Regions from separate parts of the Parageobacillus galactosidasius genome, predicted to be linked through region 3. Evidence: riboswitches for the same ligand, from Rfam matches in the RefSeq annotation. Region 3 holds a riboswitch; each other region holds the start of a gene.
The links. Region 3 has a riboswitch for S-adenosylmethionine ahead of B9L23_RS17190 (methionine ABC transporter ATP-binding protein). Riboswitches for the same ligand answer to the same signal wherever they lie in the genome.

Region 1 (7,783 bases), on a different contig from region 3:
CAATGAGCGATTTGGCAATTGCGATTCCTTCGCGCGCAGATTGCACTGGGTCATTCGCGCATGCCGCCATGCGAGAGCGGATTTCATCAGAAAGAGTAATTCCCGGCACTTCATGATGAAGGAAATCGGCGTTGCGCGCGCTCACTAGCGGCATAATGCCGATGTAAATCGGCGTCTCAAGATGCTTCGTCGCTTCATACACCTCTTCGATTTGCCGCTCGGAATAAAGCGGCTGGGTGATAAAATAATGGGCGCCGCATTGAATTTTTTTCTCCAGACGCTCTACAGCCTTATCTAAATGACGGACGTTCGGGTTAAAGGCCGCGGCAATCGAGAAGTTTGTTTTTTGCCCGAGCGATTTTCCGGAATACGAAAGCCCTTCGTTAAATTGGCGAATCAGCCGGATTAAATCAAAGGACGATAAATCATAGACGGATGTCGCTCCAGGAAAATCGCCGATTTTCGATGGGTCTCCGGTGATGGCGAGCACATCGGTGATGCCGAGCGTATGCAGGCCCATCAAGTGCGACTGCAAGCCGATTAAATTGCGGTCGCGGCATGTAATATGAATAAGCGGGCGGATGCCGAGCTGCTCTTTGACGATGGAGCCGAGCGCCATGTTGCTGATTCGTGGAGTTGCCAGCGAGTTATCGGCCAATGTCAACGCATCAATGTTCGCTTCTTTCAGCGCTTTGGCGCCTTCTAAAAATTTCGCGATCCCTAATTTTTTCGGCGGATCAAGCTCGACGATCACCGAGCGCCGCTTACGTACGATATCCTGCAACGGCGGGGCGGCATTTGGTTCGTTTGTTTGGATAGAAATCGGAACATGACGTTGTTTAACGACTTTTTCTGTAATCGGTGTCCGATCGGTTAAGGCGTTTGCTATCGCTTCGATATGTTTCGGCGTCGTGCCGCAGCACCCGCCAATCAGGCGCACGCCTTGTTCACGGAAGGCAAGAGCCGTTTCTTTAAAATAATCGGTGTTTGTTTCATAGATAAGCCGTCCGTCGCGATAATCCGGCAAGCTTGCGTTCGGATACGCGGAAAGAAACGCTTTTTTCGGCAGCGGCACTTCCTCGAGCGAACGAATCATATGATATGGACCGAGACGGCAATTTAGACCGATGACATCAGCTCCCAACTGCTCCAAGCGCGCCAACGCTTCAGAAAGGGGAGTGCCGTCTTGCAAGACGCCAACTTCGTGGAGGGAGACGTGCGCGATAATCGGCTTATCCGTTTCTTTGCGCGCGATTGCAAGCACCGTCTGCAATTCTTCCAAATCGTAATATGTCTCGAGCAATAAGCCATCGACGTCTTCGTTTAAAAGCACAAATAATTGCTCGCGAAACGTCCGCTTTACTTCGTCGATGGAAACGGCGCTTTTGTTGATGCTCCGTAATCCGCCGATCGTTCCAAGCACATAGGCTTTATTTCCCGCCGCCTTTTTGGCGAGCCTTACTGCCGCGCGGTTAATGGATGGCACTTCATCTTCCAATCCGTAGCGGGCAAGTTTGACATAGTTGGCGCCATATGTATTCGTTTGGATTACTTCTGCGCCCGCGGCGATATATGCTTCATGAATGTGAATGATGTCTTCCGGTTTTGATAAATTTAGTTCTTCAAAACATCGGTCGACGCCGTGCGAGTATAATAGCGTTCCCATCGCTCCATCGGCGATAAGGATGCGTTCTTTTAAGTCTTGCAAAAGCCCCACGATCATTCCCCCGTTCTATGAAGATAGTAAAAGAAAAAAGCCTTCTATAAGAAGAAGACTTTTTATGTATCGTCTCTTCTTATCTTCCAGGCGTTTCGCCTGTCTGGATTTAGCACCTTGACTTCCGCCAGGTTGCTGAGAGTTCATCGGGCCAGTCCCTCCCCCTCTCTTGATAAGAATGTCCGTATGCGGTTGTTTATTTCGTCTTGACTATTACTATATAATTTAATGTATTTTTTGAAATTATTCAATACGGTGAAGCAAGGAAATTTGAAAAAACGATCAATGAGACAGCGGCTTTCCGCATTGCGGGCAAAATTGGAAGCTGTTCTGCGGAATAGTCAGCCGCTTTTTGTTTTTTAGTCGCCGACATGGCGGAAAGCATATTTTTCCGTTGCACTTTCTACTCTCCTATGTTCTAATTAGGAATAGTGAACATCAAGAAGATGGGGGGCTGAAAGTGAACGGAGAAATCATCCGCTTCGAGCGAGTGACGAAGGAATACGACGGCGCAGCCGTACTGGATGATGTCAGTTTTGCGATGGAGCGCGGGAAGTTTTATACGCTGCTTGGACCGTCGGGTTGTGGGAAGACAACGATTTTGCGGCTGATTGCCGGGTTTATCGAGCCGACGGAAGGAACGATTTATTTCCACGGAAAGCCGATTCAAAACGTCCCGCCGAACAAACGGCAAGTCAACACTGTTTTTCAAGACTATGCATTGTTCCCTCATCTCGATGTGTTTGAAAACGTTGCGTTTGGTTTGCGCGTGAAAAAGATGAAAGAAACCGACATTCGCGAGAAAGTGAGGGAAGCGCTTCGGTTTGTCAACTTAGACGGCTATAAGCGCCGCCGCATTCAAGAAATGTCCGGCGGCCAGCGTCAGCGCGTCGCCATTGCCCGGGCGATTGTCAATGAACCTGAGGTGCTGCTCTTGGATGAACCGCTGTCAGCCTTGGATTTGAAACTGCGCACGGAAATGCAGTATGAACTTCGTGAATTGCAGCGCCGCTTAGGGATTACGTTCATTTTTGTCACGCATGATCAAGAAGAAGCATTGGCGATGTCCGATTACATTTTTGTTCTGAATAAAGGAAAAATTCAGCAGTTTGGGACGCCGAAAGACATTTACGACGAGCCTGTCAATCGATTCGTCGCCGATTTCATTGGCGAATCGAACATTTTGTCAGGGCGCATGATCGACGATTTCCTCGTCGAATTTGCCGGCAAACAGTTTGCGTGTGTTGACCGCGGCTTCGCGCCAAACGAACCGGTCGATGTCGTCATCCGCCCGGAAGATTTGGAGCTCGCGGCGCCGGAAGACGGGCAGATCGTCATCCGCGTCGATTCGCTCTTATTCCGCGGTGTCCATTATGAAATTTGCGGCTATGACGAAAACGGCAACGAATGGCTTGTCCATTCGACGAAAAAGGCCGAAGTCGGGGAAACGGTCGGCCTTCGTTTTGAACCGGAAGCGATTCACGTCATGCGACTCGAAAAGGAGGATGAGGACGCATGACGGAACGGGCGTGGCGGAACTGGTATTTAATCCCTTATGGCATTTGGCTTGTGCTGTTTGTCGTGGCCCCGATTGTCTTTTTGGTGTATGAATCGTTTTTGGATCTTGACGGCCATTGGACGTTGTCCAACTACAAATCCGTGTGGACGCCCATTTATTTGAAAATGATGGCGTATTCGTTTTGGTATGCGTTTTTAATCACGCTTGTGTCGCTGCTCATCGGCTATCCGACCGCCTATTGGCTGACGAAGACGCGGCACAAGCAGCTATGGCTGTTGTTGCTTATTTTGCCGATGTGGGTGAATTTGCTGCTGAAGGTGTATGCGTTTTTAGGGCTGTTCGGCACGTACGGGCTGGCCAACGCTTTGTTGAAAGCGCTGGGCGTCGGGCCGCGGCAGCTGTTGTTCACCGATTTCAGTTTTGTCTTTGTGTCGGTGTACATTTTTATTCCGTTTATGGTGCTGCCGATTTTCAACGCGCTGGAGGAGCTGCCGCCATCGCTGGTCGATGCCGCCCGCGATTTGGGCGCTTCGGCTTGGACGACGTTCCGCCGCGTCGTCTTCCCGCTCACGCTTGGCGGGGTGAAGGCCGGCTGCCAGGCGGTATTCATCCCGGCGTTGTCGCTGTTTATGATTACGCGCCTCATTGCGGGCAACCGCGTCATTACGCTCGGCACGGCCATTGAGCAGCATTTTCTTGTCACCCAAAACTGGGGAATGGGGGCGACGATCGCTGTTGTGTTAATGATCGCGATGGCGGTCATCGTCGTCCTGACAGGAACCGGAAGGAAAGAGGGAAGCCGATGAAACGGACGCATTGGTGGGGACGTGTGTACCTGTTAGCCGTGTTTGCCGTGATGTATACGCCGATTGTATATTTGATGTATTATTCGTTCAACAGCGGCGGGACGATGCACGATTTTCAATCGTTCACGTTTAAATGGTACCGCGACGTGCTGTCCGACGACCGCTTGCTCATCATCGTTTTGAATACAATCGTCATTGCGCTGCTGTCGGCGGCGGTCGCGACCATACTCGGGGTCATCGGAGCGCTCGCCATTTACTATGTCAAGCGGCAGCGGACGAAAAACGCCCTTCTTGCTCTCAACAACGTGTTGATCGTCAGTCCGGATGTCATCATCGGCGCTTCGTTTTTGTTGCTGTTTACGGTGGCCGGCATCAAGCTCGGCTTTACGTCCGTGCTGTTGTCTCACATTGCTTTTAGCGTGCCGATTGTCGTGTTAATGGTGCTGCCGAAACTCGAGGAAATGAGCCCGATGCTGATTGATGCGGCTAGAGATTTAGGAGCAGGGCCTTGGCAAGTGCTGTCAAGCGTCGTGCTGCCGTTTTTGGCTCCGAGCATATGGGCGGGCTTTTTCATGGCGCTTACGTATTCGCTCGATGACTTTGCCGTGACGTTTTTTGTCACGGGAAATGGGTTCTCGACGCTGTCGGTGGAAATTTATTCGCGGGCGCGCCAGGGCATTTCCTTATCGATCAATGCGCTGTCGACGCTGCTATTTTTATTTACGATGCTGCTTGTCATCGGCTATTACGTGCTCAGCCAAAAAGGCGGCCGAATGTACGGGATAGGGGGGCGAAAGTAGGTGAAACGGCTTGTCCAAGGGTTTGCGGCCGTGTTCATCGCGGCGTTCGTCCTCATGTTCATCACCCACCGGTTGAGCGAAGCGGAAGGGTACGGCGGAGGCAAAACGGTGACCGTTTACAACTGGGGCGATTACATCGACCCAGCGCTCATTCGGGAGTTTGAAAAAGAGACAGGGTGGAAAGTGATTTACCAAACATTCGATTCCAACGAAGCGATGATGGCGAAAATCGCCCAAGGCGGGGCGACGTTTGATGTCGCCGTTCCGTCCGATTACGCCATCAGCAAAATGATCGAGGAAAACTTGCTGTTGCCGCTCGATCACGACAAGCTGCCGAATTTACAATATATCGAACCGCGGTTCCTCAACTTGCCGTTTGACCCGCACAACCGGTATTCAGTGCCGTATTTTTGGGGAACGGTCGGCATCGTCTACAACCGCGAGATGCTTGGCGGCAAGACCATCACAAGCTGGAACGACTTATGGGAGCCAAGCTTGCGCAATCAAATTTTGCTTGTCGACGGGGCGCGCGAAGTGATGGGGATGGCGTTAAACAGCCTCGGCTATTCGCTTAACGATACGAACAAAGCCCACTTGCAAGAAGCAAAGCGGAAACTCGATCGACTCATGCCGAATGTGAAGGCGATTGTCGGCGATGAAATCAAGCTGCTTCTGGCTAATGAAGAGGCGGCCATTGGCGTCGTTTGGTCGGGCGACGCGGCGGAAATCATCGCCGAAAATGACAAGCTCGACTATGTCGTGCCGAAAGAAGGCTCCAACTTATGGTTTGACAACATGGTCATTCCGAAAACAGCGAAAAACATCGAAGGAGCGCACGCGTTTATCAATTTTATGCTCGACCCGAAACACGCGGCGCAAAACGCCGAGTATGTCGGCTATTCGACGCCGAATAAAAAGGCGCTTGCCTATTTGCCAAAAGACATCGCGGGCGATCGGCGCTTTTACCCCGATTTGGATTCAGCTGGGCATCTCGAAGTGTACGAAAACTTAGGGAAACACATGCTCGCCTACTACAACGAACTGTTTTTGCAGTTTAAGATGCAGCAAAAGTAACCATATAGATGCAACGAAATCGTTTCACATATCCTTGACGGAAAAAGTGGCTTATCCATTTTTGACTGTCGAAGGCAAGCCACAGGCTTGCCTCCGTCACGCTTTAGCGTGACGGAAGACCGAACAACGACTCGCTTCACAGACCCATTCATGGGTCTGGAAGCGGCGTTGTTCGGTCACTCGACAGTCGGATGCAATGACCGGTAAAAACGAAAAGTGTTAAAGCTTTACATTGCATCTATACAATCAGAGCAGGCGCCGCCCTCTGCAATAGGGAGATGGGCGCCTGCTTGGCGTTTGCGTAAAGGGTTGCGCCGCTTCCCTAGCGCGCGGGAACGAAGAAGCCCATGGGCGGCTTCACATACAAGAAGGGATCGGACGCAGGGAAGAAGAATAGAAAGACATGATATGATGAAAAAGAGGAGGTGGGAACGTTGCCCAATCATTTGCCTATGGAAGAAAATGTGATGGATATGCTCATCGGCGGCTTTTCGGTTGTGATGTTGATCGCGGTTGCGACAATCGTTTTTCTTTGGCGAAGGAATCGAGAGGGGCGGGCGTTTCTGTGGATATTGGCCCATTTCTTGTTGCTGTCTCTGGCTGTTTCATTTGCGCTGAAGGCGATTTCCTTTGATCTTACCCATGTGCAGGCATCTGAAGAAATCTCCCTCCTTCTTGGCAAGGTGGGGCTGGCGTGGGGAGTGGGGATGGTTTGTTTGTTGGTCGGCATTGTGAAACTTTCCAGACGATGACTGCGATCCCGATAGGTATGATTGGGAAGGAACAACAAACAACAAAAAGAAGCCATCCGCCTTTATCGGCTGACGGTTCCGAGGGGCGGATGGCGTTTGCAAGATGATTCGAATAAGGAGTTGCCTATGTTGTTTTTCGATTTCTTGGTATGGTCAGTGTTTTCCAGTTGTTTGCGTTCAGCTGTTTCGCGATATAGACGATTTGCCCGATATGATACGAATAATGGTACATTTGCCGCTCAATGGCTTCGATGACGGAATGGGGTTCGCCGCGGATCGTGACGTCCGCAACAAATCCGTTTCTTGCAGTTCGTTCAGCGTCTGAAAGAAAGCAGACCACCCCTTTTCCCAGCAAGCCATGACTTCTTTGCGCGTATGGAAGTCGTTGATAAACTCATCATCGCGGTTTCGGTTCGGTTTTTCCCCATCCGACGACAAAAAGTCTGTCCAGCGCGACACCATATTTCCGCTCATATGTTTGACAATGATGGCGATGCTGTTTGCCTCCTCATGAAAGCAATGGAACAGCTGTTCCTCCGAACATTGGTCCATAGCCCGTTCGGCGGTCTTTTTCATGTCAACAAAGCGTGCGCGCACCACTCGCAAATATTCTTGGCCGATGTTCATTCACACACCTCCGTCAAAGAAATGCCATCTCTTTTATTCGCCGTCGATGCTGTGATTTCTTTCTATGTGACGGCAAAAAGCAAAAAAAGCAACGCCTTGGGCGGACATGACTATGGGTCATGTTTTCGAAGCAGGCGAGTGAATAATCAGATCATAGCGGCACTCTTCGTTGCCTGTGTTCATAAATTGATGTTCGCAGGCGGCGTTGTAATAAAGAGAGTCCCCTTCGTGCAAGACGTCCGTGTTATGAAACCTCCTTTGCTTTCCTTGATTGTCGAAGATGCATTCGGCATGGTCGCGAAAACATCCTCTCGATTTTCGCCGAAAGGGTGCGAAATGTGAGGGATAACGTCCGCTCTTTTATACGTAGCTTCCGATTTTTCCGTTTTTTCTCGCCCAATGCCATTGTTGCTTCAAGACTAATGAGCCCATGGCCAGCCATAATAGCGAGATGCCGAGAGCAGGAAAGAATACGGGCCATCCTTCAT
Region 2 (7,783 bases), on a different contig from region 3:
AGGTTTGCCAGCGCTTTTTTCACTTCCACCGGCGCGTGATACGCCCCTTGCCGTCCTTGGTTGCGGCGGACCCCTTCATCGCATTGGAAGCCTAATAAAGCAAAAGCGTTTTCTGCCTGCGTCTGTACCTGACCCATATCCAGCAAACGGATCTTTTGATGGACGCGAAAACTTTTTTCCTCGCTTTCGCTGTCGATCCGTCCCGTCCATCTCTCCTTGTCCAGCTGTTTGTACATAAAACGAGACCTCCCTACTTTCTTTATGCTTTTGCACGACACCAACGTCCTGAATTAGTCATCGCGTTGATTCATCTATATCGGGATCTGATCCTTATCCCCGTCTCGTAAATGATGTCCCTTCTTCCTCTTTCTCTCCCACTTCCCTTATTTCCTTCTTGTTTTGCCGCCTATTTTTAGTGTTCTTTATACGAAAATAATAGGATTGTTTCTAATAACTAGTGAACTTATCATTATTACCATTCGTTTTGCCATTGCCGAAATCAAACCGCGCCATTCTTTTTCCCATCACAAATACAAAGCAATCCACGAGCTTCACTGTGTCGGGTCAACGAAAATGGGATCAAAACGCATAATTTTTTATTCATGAATATTGCGTAGCCCCTTAACGATAAAAAAAGAAATCTTTTCATTCGCGAATAGGGTAATATAGAATCTTATCATTTTCAAAAAAAGGGTTGTAGCTATGGCAAAAAACGTCAACTTGCATGGAGCCATAGCTGTAAAAGCGCACCGCCAGCCTGTGATACGTCGCTTGGCGTTCAATTAGTGGAAACAGGCGAAAGATATGCGAAAGGAAAATGGGCGATCGGGTGACATTGGCTAAACGGAAACGGCGGCATCATGGGGGATTTGTCAGTGCGGCGGCCTATATTATGATGGCGTATGCGATTACGACGTTGCTTCATAAAGACCAAACATTTGTCTCGATCAATCTGCATACAACATTCCACCGCCCCGACCGTTGCCGGAGAAGTGGAAGTCGAAGCAAAGGTGGAAAAATTCAGGCGCACTGTTGCCTATCTGACCGCTGTCTTAACGCAAAACGGCAAAGAAGCGGCAAGCGCCGTTTCTTCGGTCATGATCATGCCAAAACGATAAAAAAGCAGGATGGCCTCCTGCTTTTTGTTTGTCAATGGGCGCGCTATTTTTGCCCAAACGTCTTCGGCATCACAACCGCCACGACTTCTCCGCGCGCGCAAAGTTCTCCATCGGCGAATACTTCCGTCTTTACTTTCCACTTTTTCGGATGAATTTCTTCGACCGTACCGATTGCCTTTAACGGAACTCCATGCTGCGTCGGTTTCAAGAACTCTACGTTCAAAGAAGCAGTTACAAACCGCGGTGGCACTTCTCCATCTCCTGGTTCGTGTCCGTTTTTGCGATGCAGCGCCAGCGCGGCGGAACCAGTTCCGTGGCAGTCGATTAATGACGCAATCAATCCGCCGTAAACAAAACCAGGAATAGCGATATGCTCGGGACGTGGCGTATAAATCGTGACCGTTTTCTCCCCTTGCCATCCGGTGCGGAAATGGTGGCCGTGCTCATTCAGCCGCCCGCATCCGTAGCACCAGGCAAATTCCTCTGGGTATTCGTCTTGAATGGCATGTTTTACTTGTTCTTCCATCATTTCTCCCTCCCCTTTCCTTTTCAGTATATCACAATGAGCACATTACTTCCTTTTTCTTTTATTTTTCTTTACAATAGTGATAGGTTTACAGAGAATGGAAAGGACTACAGCAATGAAAGTGTTAGAAACATATATCGTCGCAGGACTGACCGGTTTGCTGTTTTATCATCTCCATTCCCCAATTCCATGGATGCTCGGAGCCATTACTGGAATGCTTGTTTGGAAAACGGTCATCAAGCGCCCAGTAGCGGCGCCGAAAGCGTTGTCGAATAGTGGATTGATTGTGTTAGGCACTTATTTTGGACTGTCGTTTACAAAAGAAACGCTATTAACGATTGCGCCATATATTGTTCCGTTTCTCGTTGCCACCGTATTGCTAATTGCTATTAACATTATAAACAGCATCATGGTGACGAAATGGACACATATTGATAAAGTGACAAGTGTGTTTGCATCTGTTCCTGGCGGGCTGTCGGAAATGGTTGCCGCAAGTGAGTCGTTGAACGCGAATACTGCTTTAGTAACCATTTTCCAAACGATTCGTTTATTAACGGTCGTTTTTCTTGTGCCAACAGTCGTTGTCCATTGGTTGAACGGACACGCGTCGCCAGGAAACGCAACCGCTCAGGCGGCAGCTGTCTCTTCCGATGGTCATTACACTTGGTTTTTGTTAAGTATTTTCGGTGCGCTTCTTTTACGAAACATCATTCCGGCAGCATACGTCGTCGGGCCGCTTGCCGTAACGGCAGTTATGCATGCGGCTGGTGTGAACCTGCCGTTACTGCCTGTATGGTTGATTATTTTGGCGCAAATTAGTGTCGGAATAAACATGGGAGAACGCATTACCTTAGAAGATATTAAGCTTGGCGGAAAATTTAGCTGGGTATATTTCTTGCTTGCGTTAGTATTAATTGCTCTATCGTTCGGATTCGGCTACGTATTTGCGGAATTAACCGATCTTCCGCTGTCGACCGCGCTGTTGAGTCTTGCGCCAGGAGGACTTGTGGAAATGGTATTAACAGCGCAAACGGTCGGAGGAGATCCAGCGATTGTCAGCTCCTTGCAATTTGTACGTCTTCTTCTTGTCATTATCGTCGTGCCGAACGTGTTGAAATGGGTGTTTCGAAAATTCCCATATATCACCGAAACGCCATGGAAAAACCGCTCTGTTCGAAACTAAAACAGAGCGGTTTCGTTTTACTTAGCCGGTTCATAAAATTCGATCCATTCACCATCCGGTCCAAGGAAGAATAAATATTTCGCCCCGTTTGGCAGCGTCGTAATCTCTTCCCATACAAGCGGAACGCCGAGCGATTGAATCCGTTCTTTTTCTTGTTCAATTCCTTCAACGGTAAAGGCGACGTGATGCACTTTTCCTTCCGTCGGCAAATTCGGATTATACCCTTCGATCAATTCGACAATGACTGAGCCATCCAATCCTAAAAACGCCAATTTCATTGTACCGTTCGTATGCGTCATCTCGCTAAGTAGTTCCAATCCGACTACCTCTTGATAAAACTTTTTCGATGTTTCGATGTCTTTTACTTGAATGCCGACGTGTTCAAATTTTTTTACTGCCATTATGTTTCTCCCCTTTTTTCATTATTTTCAAGATTGTGAAAATACCGACCGCAAATATGGAGTCATATGTACGATCGAAATTCCTTTTTCCTCTAATTCACAGAAAATGCAGCGGTCAAGCGCATAAGGGCCAGCAGCTTTCCATTCTTCCACTTCCGCAAATGTCAGAAGAAGCGAAAACATCTTCCCTTGCGTATATCCGTATAGATGGAAAACATTTTGGCTGCTATCAAAATGAATCGCTGCCTGTCGGTCAAATTGCAAAAGCTGTTTTTGGACACAACGGGCGACATGGGAAGCAAACGATGCTACCGTTAAGTGCGCCGCCATATAGCTGCGAATCAAATCATTTTCGCGCAATCGACATTCCCACCTCCTTCTTTGCACATACATAAAAACCCCTTTCGCCATGAATGATGCGAAAGGGGGTAACCGTTCTTATCATCCAAAGCGAAAGACGCTTTGCGGGTTGGAGCACCTTGCGTAATACGCAGGTTGCTGTGGAGTCATAGAGCCCGATCTCTCGTCCACTCTTGATAAGACTGTATGCAGTTTGTTTTTATCTTATCATGGTGCCATTGTGATGACAATCATTTTTTTCACAAACGAGGAAGGGAGAGCAAAGGCGCTCTCCCATAGCCATCAAGTTAAGAATTTGATCTTTTTTCAGCGCCAAAAACATGGTATCCTTTCTAACGAAATCATCGTTGGAAAGGATTATTTTTTGATGGCAAAAAAGATGAAGGCATGGATAAAAACGATTCGTCAACTCTTCTCCTCTGAAGAACTGACCCGTCTGGCACGGAAAGTCGGATTCATTCAGCGGCAGCGTTCATTAACAGCGGAAAAAATAAAATTGATCAAAAGGCGAGGATATGGGTATCGAAATATCCAGCGTTTTACTTTGCGTGTCCGTCTAGAGACCTCTATCACATTTTAACGTAAAAATCAAGTACATCTTTTGGTGATGAACCTGATTTTTGTTATTTATGCATAATTTTTTCTTATTTCTAATTGATTATTTAGCACATAGTTTTATTTAATAAGAAAATGGATACATGACTTTTATCATAAAATAATAACATAATATTTCCAATAGAATATATTATTTGCCACTTGTCGTCATTATTCTATTTTTTCGACTTTTTTAGACGAAATTTTTGAAGCGTGATATATAATAAGATTGGAGTTGCTTTTGCATGCAGAAAAACAAAGAAAAAGGGGGCTCTTTTTCATCGGAGAGCCCCTTCTGTTTACTTAAACGCCATCGCGGCTTTCACTGCTTTTTTCCATCCTGCATAAAGCGCTTCTTGTTTCTCTTTTGCCATTTGCGGTTCGAATTGGCGTTCTAATTGCCATTGTGAGGCGATTTCTTTCCGGTCTTTCCAATAGCCGACGGCAAGCCCAGCTAAGTATGCCGCGCCTAGGGCTGTTGTTTCATTGATGACTGGACGCTCTACTGGCACGCCGAGCATATCGCTTTGGAACTGCATTAAAAAGTTGTTTTTCACCGCTCCGCCGTCGACGCGCAGCGTTTTCAAGCCAATGCCTGAATCCGCTTCCATTGCTGTTAATACATCTTTTGTTTGATATGCAAGCGACTCTAGTGTTGCGCGAATGAAATGTTCTTTTGTCGTACCGCGCGTCAAACCAAATACCGCACCGCGTACATCGCTATCCCAATACGGTGTTCCGAGACCGACAAATGCCGGTACAACATAAACGCCATCCGTTGAATCGACTTTTTCCGCATATGCTTCACTGTCTGACGCCTGCTTGATCATTCGAAGCCCATCACGAAGCCACTGAATCGCTGAGCCAGCAACGAAAATGCTTCCTTCCAACGCATATTCGACTTTTCCGTCGATTCCCCATGCGATCGTTGTTAACAAACCATGTTTCGATTGTACTGCTTTTTCCCCTGTATTCATCAACATAAAGCAGCCAGTGCCATATGTGTTTTTCGCCATTCCTTCCTCAAAGCACGCTTGGCCAAACAACGCTGCTTGTTGGTCGCCGGCCGCTCCAGCGATTGGCACTTCGACACCAAAGAAATGATGTGGTATCGTTTTAGCGTACACTTCCGAGGATGGGCGCACTTTTGGAAGCATTGATTTTGGAATGCCTAAAATATTTAGAATCTCATCATCCCATTGTAATGTATGAATATTAAATAAAAGCGTCCGTGAAGCGTTTGAATAATCCGTCACATGTGCGCGTCCGCCGGAAAGTTTCCAAATGAGCCATGTGTCGATCGTACCGAACAATAAATCTCCTTTTTCCGCTTTCTCTCTCGCTCCATCGACGTTGTCTAAAATCCATTTTACTTTTGTTCCGGAAAAATAAGGGTCAATTAATAACCCTGTTTTCTTGCGGAATAAGTCATCATATCCTTGTTGTTTGAGTTGTTCGCAAATATCGGCCGTTTGTCGAGATTGCCAAACAATGGCATTATAAATTGGCAGCCCCGTATGTTTATCCCATACGACTGTCGTTTCCCGCTGGTTCGTAATGCCGATGGCTGCTACTTGCTCCGGCTGCACCGATGCTTCTGACAAGACGGTAGCAATTACCGCCAAAATCGAGCCCCAAATCTCATTAGCGTTATGTTCGACCCATCCTGGCTTTGGAAAATATTGTTTAAATTCCCGTTGCGCGATATGAACAATTTCGCCATTTTTGTTAAACAAAATCGCCCGTGAGCTTGTTGTTCCTTGATCCAGTGACAAAATGTATCGTTCCATCACCAATTCCTCCCCTAATTACATGAATGCATTTTTTGCTTTATTATAGCTATTCGATGTTTTTCCTTGGCTGATGAATGTCAGTGCGAGTACTACTATTATAGCAATAAGCACATACCAAAATGCCGCTGTCATTTTTCCTAGAAAGACAGCTTTGTAAAATAAACCGCCAAACGAACCGCCAAGAATCGGTCCGACAACCGGAACCCATGCGTAAGGCCAATTGGATGATCCTTTTTTTGGTATCGGAAGCAAAAAGTGAACGATACGCGGCCCCAAATCCCGCGCCGGGTTAATGGCATATCCTGTCGTTCCGCCAAGGGAAAGACCAATGGCGACAATAAGAAACCCGACGATAAATGGATTTAGCCCATCGGCAAATTTATTGGCGCCAATGGCTAAAATGCCAAGCACTAATACAAACGTGCCAATTATTTCGCTGATTAAGTTTGCGAAATAGTTTGGAACAGCAGGACTTGTTGCAAATACGCCAAGTTTTGCGCCAGGGTCGTCCGTTTCTTTCCAATGAGGCAAATAATGAAGATATACAATGACAGCGCCAATCATTGCACCAAGCATTTGTGCGGCAATGTATTTTGGCACATCTGCCCATGGAAAATCCCCGTTAAACGCTAATGCAAGCGTTAGCGCTGGATTTAAATGAGCGCCGCTAAATTGTCCAACCGCATATGCCGCTACCGCTACAGCCAGCCCCCATCCCATTGTAATAACGATCCATCCGGAATTTTGCGCAAATGATTTTTTTAAGTTTACTCCTGCGCAGACCCCGCCGCCAAAAATAATAAGTAAGGCAGTTCCAACAAGTTCTGCAACAAACGCGGTCATTCTTCTTCCCCCTTGTCACATAACTTTTGTAACTGCTTCCCTGCTTTATCCCTCCGGAGGCAAAACACCATCTTTTTTGAAAGCAGTTACATTTTCCAGCGGAAAACACAAAAACCCACACATTTTCCCTCTGAAAAAAGGGAATATGTGTGGGTCTCCAACATCTCCGCCACCATTATTAACTTACTTATAAAGTTAATAGAAAATGTAAGCGTTGTCAATAGATTTTTTACAACTTTTATTTATCTCGGCAAAATTTGAATATAGTCAAAATCTAGCGTATCCACTCCATCCTCAATATCCAAGCGGGTGATAAACCGATACGAAATTCCAGGCTGTGAAGGAGGAAGCGAATCTGGTATCTGGTACGTAAACGGTATCTGCTTCCTTTGTCCTGCCTCGATCTGAAACGCTCCTGCAACCGGAATCGTCGCGATGACATTATCGATTTCTTTCCCATCGCGCAGCGTTTTTTGGATAAATTCTACATCCAGTTTTTCAATTTTTTGTTCCACCGTGCCGCCGAGAATATGAAGAACCCCCTCAATGCACTCTCCTGGCTGAAATGTGGTTTTATTTAAAATCAAATCGACATACGCCGATCCGACTCCGATTCTTGACATCATTTTACGCAATAACATATGCTACACCTCTTATCTCTTGTTCTTTTTGTTCATCCTATAGTACGATGCAGATTTGAATGTTGTTTCATCATTTGCCTATTATAAAGATAAACAGACCTATGCCTTATGGAAGCAAAGGTCTGTTACGTCTATCCCTGAACCTCTGCGCGACTAAAGTCGGCAGATTCTGACGTACTAAAGAGTTTTTCCAACACCTGCGTGCAGTCCGATAAGTATCCTGGGCAAACACCTTACTAGGGTTATGCGCCCTGTCGGCTCGGTTCAACACCATATCTGGACTTTCATGACTATATGCTTTTGCAGAGAAACCCTATTTTGATA
Region 3 (7,783 bases):
GAAGAAGAGGGGTTTTATTATAAAAGGTAAAGGGGGAGAGAGTTTCAATGAGTGAAAAACAATACCGTTTCGAAACAGTAGCCATTCATGGCGGATTAAAGCCTGATCCTGCCACTGGAGCGCGTGCGGTTCCTATTTATCAATCGAACGCCTATTTATTTGCCAATACGGATCATGCCGCGAACCTTTTTGGTCTAAAAGAAGAAGGATATATTTATACACGCATCCACAATCCGACGGTTACCGTATTGGAAGAAAGGGTGGCACAGCTGGAAGGTGGAGTGGGCAGTCTTGCTCTCGCTAGCGGAATGGCCGCCATTACACTGGCCATTTTGAATATCGCCGGAGCTGGGGATGAAATTGTATCGGCATCTACGTTATATGGCGGTACATATAATTTGTTCGTCAATACATTGCCGAAATACGGAATTAAAACCCACTTTGTCGATCCGTCTAATCCGGAAAATTTCCGAGCAGCGATTACACCAAAAACGAAAGCAATTTTCGCCGAAACGATTGGCAACCCTAGTTTGCACATATTAGATATTGAGGCGGTGGCGCAAATCGCTCGTGAAGCGGGAATTCCGCTCATTATCGACAACACATTCGCCACTCCTTATTTGTGCAGACCAATTGAACATGGGGCGAATATCGTGATCCATTCCGCCACAAAATGGCTTGTTGGGAATGGGACGACCTTAGGCGGCATCATTGTTGATGGTGGTAATTTTGACTGGAATTCGCCAAAGTTTCCAGGATTTATTACTCCTGATCCAAGCTATCACAACCTTGTGTATGCTGAGGCGTTTGGACCTGCTGCATACATTGTCAAAGCTCGCGTGCAGCTGCTTCGCGATTTAGGTCCAGCGATTAGCCCATTTAATGCCTTTCAAATTCAGCTTGGTCTTGAAACATTGCATGTACGTATGAAAGAACATATTGCGAATACAAGAAAAATCGTCGAGTATTTAGATCGTCATCCAGCAATAGAGTGGGTGCTTTATCCAGAACACGACAGTCATCCAGCAAAAGAACTAGCGAAAAAATATTTGCCAAAAGGAGCGGGTTCCATCGTTGTATTTGGCGTAAAAGGCGGCAGAGAGGCAGGAGCGAAATTGATCAACAGTGTAAAATTATGGTCGCATGTTGCCAACGTTGGCGATGCGAAAAGTTTAATTATCCATCCTGCAAGCACCACACATCAACAGCTAAACGAAGAAGAACTAAAATCATCTGGAGTGACAGAAGATTTAGTTCGTCTATCTGTCGGCATCGAAAATATCGATGACTTAATCGAAGATTTAGAACAGGCAATTGCGGCTGCTACCGGAATTACATCTGATGTTTCCGTCTCATAATCACAAGAAATGATAATCATGCCATTTTCCATAATGACTATAACATTTCCATTGACACTATTCGACATATAGTGATAAAATCACATTCGTAATTATTGAGAGATTTTAATTGAATAAAGTGTTTTTTGTGCTCTTATCAAGAGAGGTGGAGGGATGTGCCCAATGAAGCCCGGCAACCGTCAGCGTACTCGCTGAAATGGTGCCAATTCACACAAAGCGTCTGCTTTGAGAGATAAGAGACAGAACGGTAATCATTGCCTTTCTGTTCTCTTGAGCAGAAAGGCTTTCTTTTTGCGGCGAGTTGTCTTTTACATGAGGGAAGGTGGAAATGTGCATGATTACATTAGAAAACGTGACAAAAATATATGAAGCGGCCAATGGATCTGTAACAGCAGTGGATAATGTCTCTTTGCAAATTAAAGAAGGCGAAATTTTCGGAATCATCGGATATAGCGGGGCGGGAAAAAGTTCGTTAATCCGTCTCCTTAACGGATTGGAAAAACCGACCAAAGGGAAAGTCATTGTCGCTGGACGGGATATTGCTAATATTAAAGGAAAGGAATTGCGAAAGGCCCGTCAGGAAATCGGAATGATTTTTCAGCATTTTAATTTATTATGGTCAAGAACGGTTCGCGAAAACATTGCGTTTCCATTAGAAATTGCCGGTGTACCGAAAGAACAGCGGAAAAAACGAGTAGACGAGTTGATTCAGCTTGTAGGTTTGCAAGGAAGAGAAAACGCCTATCCGTCACAGCTTAGCGGCGGGCAAAAGCAGCGCGTCGGCATCGCGCGCGCTTTGGCGAACAATCCAAAAGTGTTATTGTGCGATGAGGCGACATCCGCGCTAGACCCGCAGACAACCGATTCCATTTTGGAACTTTTGGTGGATATTAATAAGCGTTTAGGATTGACAATTGTATTAATTACCCATGAAATGCACGTGATTCGTAAAATTTGCAACCGCGTTGCAGTGATGGAAAACGGAAAAATTGTTGAACAAGGAGAAGTGCTGCAAGTGTTCCGGCAGCCAAAGCAGGAGATTACGAAACGGTTTGTACAGCAGGTCATCGAACCGGAGGAAACGAAAGAAACGATTGCGCATTTACTCGATAAATATCCAAAAGGAACGGTTTTTCAATTGACGTTTGTTGGAGAGGTTACGGAACAGCCGCTGATTGCTAACGTTGTTCGCCAATTTCAAGTTGATGCGAATATTCTTCAAGGAAAAATTTCGCAAACCCACCAAGGCGCTTACGGTGTGCTGTTTGTTCATATGGATGGAGAGAAAGAGGAAGTTGCCCGTGCGATCGATTATATTCGAAAGCAGCAAGTGGCGGTGGAGGTGATTACGGATGCTCGCTAACCTCTTACCAAATGTAGAGTGGGATATGATTTGGGCAGCGACCGTTGAAACGCTTTATATGACAGGAATTTCTGTCGTTGCAACATTTATATTAGGAACGATTCTTGGACTGCTTTTATTTTTAACGTCAAAGGGAAACTTATGGGAAAACCGCCTGGCGAATATGATCATCGCCGCTATCGTTAACATTTTTCGTTCCATCCCATTTATCATATTAATTATTTTGTTAATCCCGTTTACGAAATTCGTTGTCGGAACGATTCTTGGCGCAAATGCGGCATTGCCAGCACTCATTATTGGAGCGGCGCCATTTTACGCGAGAATGGTGGAAATTGCGCTTCGCGAAATTGATAAAGGTGTCATCGAAGCGGCCAAAGCGATGGGAGCGACAACGGCCACGATTATTTGGAAAGTGCTTCTTCCAGAGTCATTGCCTGCTCTTGTATCTGGAATTACCGTCACTGCAATTGCTTTAGTTGGATATACAGCGATGGCAGGGGTCGTTGGCGCCGGCGGCCTTGGCAACTTAGCGTATCTTGAAGGATTTCAGCGCAGCCATAATGATGTGACGTTTGTCGCCACCGTTCTAGTTTTGGTGATTGTCTTTGTCATTCAGTTTATCGGTGACTTTGTCACTTCCAAAATAGATAAACGATAAAAGGGGGAAGATCAATATGAAAAAATGGATTAGTGCATTATTTGCCATCGTTCTTGTGTTGGCTTTGGCAGCATGCGGAGGCAATAACAACGCTGATGGTGGCAAAAAAGAAGGGAAATTAACAAAATTAGTGGTTGGAGCTTCCAATGTCCCGCATGCAGAAATTTTAGAAAAAGCACAACCGATTTTAAAAGAAAAAGGCATTGACTTAAAAATTGTTAAATTCCAAGATTATGTTTTACCAAACAAAGTGTTAGCAGATAAAGAAATTGATGCCAACTATTTCCAACACATTCCATATTTAGAAGCACAGAAAAAAGAACATGGATATGACTTTGTCAACGCTGGCGGCATTCATATTGAGCCAATCGGTCTTTACTCGAAAAAATATAAAAGCCTCGAAGAATTGCCAGACGGTGCGACGATCATCATGAGCAACTCTGTTGCAGACCATGGTCGCATTTTATCGATGCTGCAAGAAAAAGGGTTAATTAAATTAAAAGAAGGTATCGATAAAACAAAAGCTACGGTCAAAGACATTGTGGAAAATCCAAAACATTTAAAATTTGAAGCGGATGTGGAAGCAGGATTGCTGCCGCAAATTTATAAAAACGGCGAAGGCGATGCTGTGCTCATCAACGCCAACTATGCGCTTGACGCGGGATTAGATCCTGCGAAAGATCCAATTGCTGTTGAGTCGCCGAAAGATAACCCATATGTCAATATTATCGCTGTACGCAAAGGCGATGAAAACCGCAAAGAAATTAAAACGCTTGTCGAAGTGTTACAGTCGAAAGAAATTCAAGACTTTATTAAAGAAAAATATAAAGGTGCTGTCATTCCAGCAGCGCAATAAAATAACGGAAGCGGTCCGCTTCCGTTATTTTTATAAAACAATCTTGATCAAAATATTTTTCACTATGAACATAGTGATATTCTCTTCAAAAGGTTGCTAATACTTTTCATTTGTTATAAGATTGTAATGAGAATAAAATGAGAATGGAAAGACAAGTAAGTCAATGATATACACAATTTTTAGTGAAAATTGGAGGTATTCTTCATGGCAGTGTTAACAATTAAAGATCTTCACGTATCCGTTGAAGGAAAAGAAATTTTAAAAGGTGTGAATTTAGAAGTAAAAGGCGGAGAAATTCACGCGATTATGGGTCCGAACGGAACGGGAAAATCAACGTTATCGTCGGCGATTATGGGACATCCAAAATATGAAGTAACAAAAGGAAGCATTACATTAGACGGGCAAAACGTGTTGGAGATGGAAGTGGATGAACGTGCACGCGCCGGTTTATTTTTGGCGATGCAATATCCAAGCGAAATTAGCGGCATAACGAATGCGGATTTTCTTCGTGCCGCCATTAACGCTCGTCTTGGCGAAGGAAATGAAATTTCTTTAATGAAATTTATCCGCAAACTTGACGAAAAAATGGAATTTCTCGAAATGAATCCAGATATGGCGCATCGCTATCTAAATGAAGGATTCTCCGGCGGAGAGAAAAAACGCAACGAAATTCTTCAATTAATGATGCTTGAACCGAAAATCGCGATTTTGGACGAGATCGACTCCGGTCTTGATATTGATGCATTAAAAATTGTTTCAAAAGGAATTAATGAAATGCGCAGCAGCGAATTCGGCTGTTTGATCATTACGCACTATCAGCGTTTACTAAACTACATCACACCGGATTATGTGCATGTCATGATGCAAGGGCGTATCGTAAAATCCGGTGGTCCGGAGTTGGCACAACGTCTTGAAGCGGAAGGATACGATTGGATTAAAAAAGAACTTGGCATTGAAGATGAAACGGTTGAGCAAGAAGCGTAAGCGTTAGGAGGAGTATTATATTATGACGACAGGAACAAAAATACCATTCGACCAACAATATGTGCGCTCATTTTCCAGCGGACGCGGCGAACCGGACTGGCTTTTACAGCTTCGCTTACAAGCTCTTGCTAAAGCAGAAGAGTTGCCGCTGCCAAAGCCGGATAAAACAAAAATTGACAAATGGAATTTCACACAATTTGCTAATCATGTAGTGGAAAGCGCGCCGTTTGCTTCATTAGATGAATTGCCTGAAGCAGTAAAGGCGCTTATTGAAGCAGGAGAGGGAACGAAAAACTTATATGTCCAACGCGACCATACACCAGCATATTTATCTCTATCGGATGAGTTGAAAGCAAAAGGCGTCATTTTCACTGATATTTTCACAGCAGCACGTGAGCATGGGGATTTGTTGCAAAAATATTTGATGAAAGATGGCGTGAAAATTGACGAGCATCGTTTAACGGCGTTGCATGCTGCGCTACTTAACGGCGGTGTGTTCGTATATGTGCCGAAAAATGTTGTAGTGGATGTTCCGCTTCAAGCTGTTTATATTCAAGAAAATGATGATATCGCATTATTTAATCATGTCATCGTTGTAGCGGAAGATAATAGCCGGGTTGTTTATGTGGAAAACTATATTTCCGTAAAAGAAACTAGCAAAGCAGTTGTCAATATTGTCGCCGAAGTGTTTGCCAACACGAATGCTCGTGTGTTTTTTGCTGCGGTGGATAACTTGGCAAAAGGTATTACAACCTATGTAAACCGCCGCGGTATCGCTGCCCGTGATGGCCGCATTGAGTGGGCGCTCGGTTTAATGAACAATGGAGATACAGTTTCTGAAAACATTACCCGCTTAATAGGTGACGGTTCTTTCGGCGATACGAAAACGGTCGTTGTCGGTCGAGGAGAGCAAGTACAAAACTTTACGACAAGCGTTGTTCATTATGGTAAACATACGGAAGGCTACATTTTAAAACACGGTGTTGTGAGAGACAGCGCGACTTCGATTTTTAACGGAATTGGAAAAATTGAACATGGCGCTTCTAAATCGAACGCGCAGCAAGAATCGCGTGTTCTAATGCTAAGCGAAAAAGCGCGTGGAGATGCGAACCCTATTTTATTAATTGACGAAGACGATGTAATGGCAGGACATGCTGCATCGGTCGGCCGCGTTGATCCTACGCAGCTATATTATTTAATGAGCCGCGGTATTCCGAAACATGAGGCAGAACGTCTTATCATTCATGGATTTTTAGCTCCTGTTGTAGAGGCTATTCCGATTGAAAGTGTGAAAAAACAACTTATTGAAGTAATCGAAAGGAAAGTGCAGTCATGAATACGAAAGAGGTTCGGCAGCTGTTTCCGATTTTGGACCAAGAAGTAAACGGGAAGCCGCTTATATATCTTGACAACGCTGCGACATCACAGAAACCTCTTCCCGTCATTGAAGCGATTGATCACTATTATCGCCAGTACAATTCAAATGTCCATCGCGGCGTGCATACGCTTGGTACGAAAGCGACGGACGCATATGAAGGAGCACGTGAAAAGGTACGACGGTTTATTAATGCGAAGTCCACACAAGAAATCATTTTTACAAGAGGAACGACAACGGCGTTAAATATGGTTGCAGCGAGCTATGGCCGCGCTAATTTACAAGAAGGCGATGAAATTGTCATCACGTACATGGAGCACCATAGCAATATTATTCCATGGCAGCAAGTCGCTAAACATACGGGAGCCACATTAAAGTATATTCCGCTTCAGCCAGATGGAACGATCGACCTAAAAGATGTAGAAGCGACGGTCACATCCAATACAAAAATTGTCGCTATTGTACATGTTTCCAACGTTTTAGGAACGATTAACCCAGTAAAAGAAATTGCAAAAATCGCCCACAAACATGGCGCTGTCATCGTAGTGGACGCCGCGCAGAGCGCTCCTCATATGAAAATCGATGTTCAAGATCTAGATTGTGATTTTTTGGCGTTTTCTGGGCATAAAATGTGCGGTCCGACAGGAATTGGCGTATTATATGGTAAAAGGGAATTATTAGAGAAGATGGAACCGGTAGAGTTTGGCGGCGAAATGATTGATTTCGTCGGCCTGTACGAATCGACATGGAAAGAGCTTCCGTGGAAATTCGAAGGCGGTACTCCAATTATTGCGGGAGCCATCGGTTTAGGAGCGGCAATCGACTTCCTTGAAGAAATCGGATTAGATAATATCGCTGCACATGAGCAGGAACTTGCCCAGTACGCTTTAGAACAGTTGTCCGCGATAGAAGGGATCACGATTTATGGTCCAAAACATCGCGGAGGATTAGTGACGTTTAACATAGAAGGAGTTCATCCGCATGATGTGGCAACCGTCCTTGACGCGGAAGGGATCGCCGTCCGCGCCGGTCACCATTGCGCCCAACCGTTAATGAAATGGTTAAACGTAACAGCTACAGCGCGTGCAAGTTTTTACCTCTATAATACAAAGGAAGAAATCGATCAACTCGTAGTCGCATTACAGAAAACAAAGGAGTATTTTGGTCATGTCTTCTAATAATCCTTTAG

Region 1: linked by a shared signal. The riboswitch ahead of B9L23_RS04165 (bifunctional homocysteine S-methyltransferase/methylenetetrahydrofolate reductase) and the one ahead of B9L23_RS17190 (methionine ABC transporter ATP-binding protein) in region 3 are both predicted to bind S-adenosylmethionine.
Region 2: linked by a shared signal. The riboswitch ahead of B9L23_RS07235 (hypothetical protein) and the one ahead of B9L23_RS17190 (methionine ABC transporter ATP-binding protein) in region 3 are both predicted to bind S-adenosylmethionine.

Annotation. Positions count from the first base shown of each region.
Region 1 is NZ_NDYL01000001.1:781,747-789,529, forward strand. It holds gene B9L23_RS04165 (bifunctional homocysteine S-methyltransferase/methylenetetrahydrofolate reductase) at 1-1,717, opposite strand, end outside; SAM riboswitch class I at 1,794-1,896, opposite strand; gene B9L23_RS20280 (hypothetical protein) at 1,965-2,117, opposite strand; gene B9L23_RS04170 (ABC transporter ATP-binding protein) at 2,178-3,236, shown strand; gene B9L23_RS04175 (ABC transporter permease) at 3,233-4,042, shown strand; gene B9L23_RS04180 (ABC transporter permease) at 4,039-4,842, shown strand; gene B9L23_RS04185 (ABC transporter substrate-binding protein) at 4,843-5,916, shown strand; gene B9L23_RS04195 (hypothetical protein) at 6,351-6,668, shown strand; partial or broken gene B9L23_RS04200 (DUF1572 domain-containing protein) at 6,793-7,295, opposite strand; gene B9L23_RS04205 (ABC transporter permease) at 7,656-7,783, opposite strand, start outside.
Region 2 is NZ_NDYL01000001.1:1,372,955-1,380,737, reverse strand. It holds gene hutG (formimidoylglutamase) at 1-236, opposite strand, end outside; partial or broken gene B9L23_RS07255 (hotdog fold thioesterase) at 703-1,118, shown strand; gene B9L23_RS07250 (PaaI family thioesterase) at 1,162-1,644, opposite strand; gene B9L23_RS07245 (AbrB family transcriptional regulator) at 1,742-2,827, shown strand; gene B9L23_RS07240 (VOC family protein) at 2,845-3,228, opposite strand; gene B9L23_RS07235 (hypothetical protein) at 3,256-3,588, opposite strand; SAM riboswitch class I at 3,664-3,771, opposite strand; partial or broken gene B9L23_RS21650 (transposase) at 4,067-4,168, shown strand; gene glpK (glycerol kinase GlpK) at 4,482-5,972, opposite strand; gene B9L23_RS07225 (MIP/aquaporin family protein) at 5,991-6,818, opposite strand; gene B9L23_RS07220 (sporulation protein) at 7,061-7,459, opposite strand.
Region 3 is NZ_NDYL01000002.1:1,480,619-1,488,401, reverse strand. It holds gene B9L23_RS17195 (O-acetylhomoserine aminocarboxypropyltransferase/cysteine synthase family protein) at 48-1,358, shown strand; SAM riboswitch class I at 1,489-1,597, shown strand; gene B9L23_RS17190 (methionine ABC transporter ATP-binding protein) at 1,693-2,721, shown strand; gene B9L23_RS17185 (methionine ABC transporter permease) at 2,711-3,379, shown strand; gene B9L23_RS17180 (MetQ/NlpA family ABC transporter substrate-binding protein) at 3,396-4,235, shown strand; gene sufC (Fe-S cluster assembly ATPase SufC) at 4,440-5,219, shown strand; gene sufD (Fe-S cluster assembly protein SufD) at 5,242-6,555, shown strand; gene B9L23_RS17165 (cysteine desulfurase) at 6,552-7,772, shown strand; gene sufU (Fe-S cluster assembly sulfur transfer protein SufU) at 7,762-7,783, shown strand, end outside.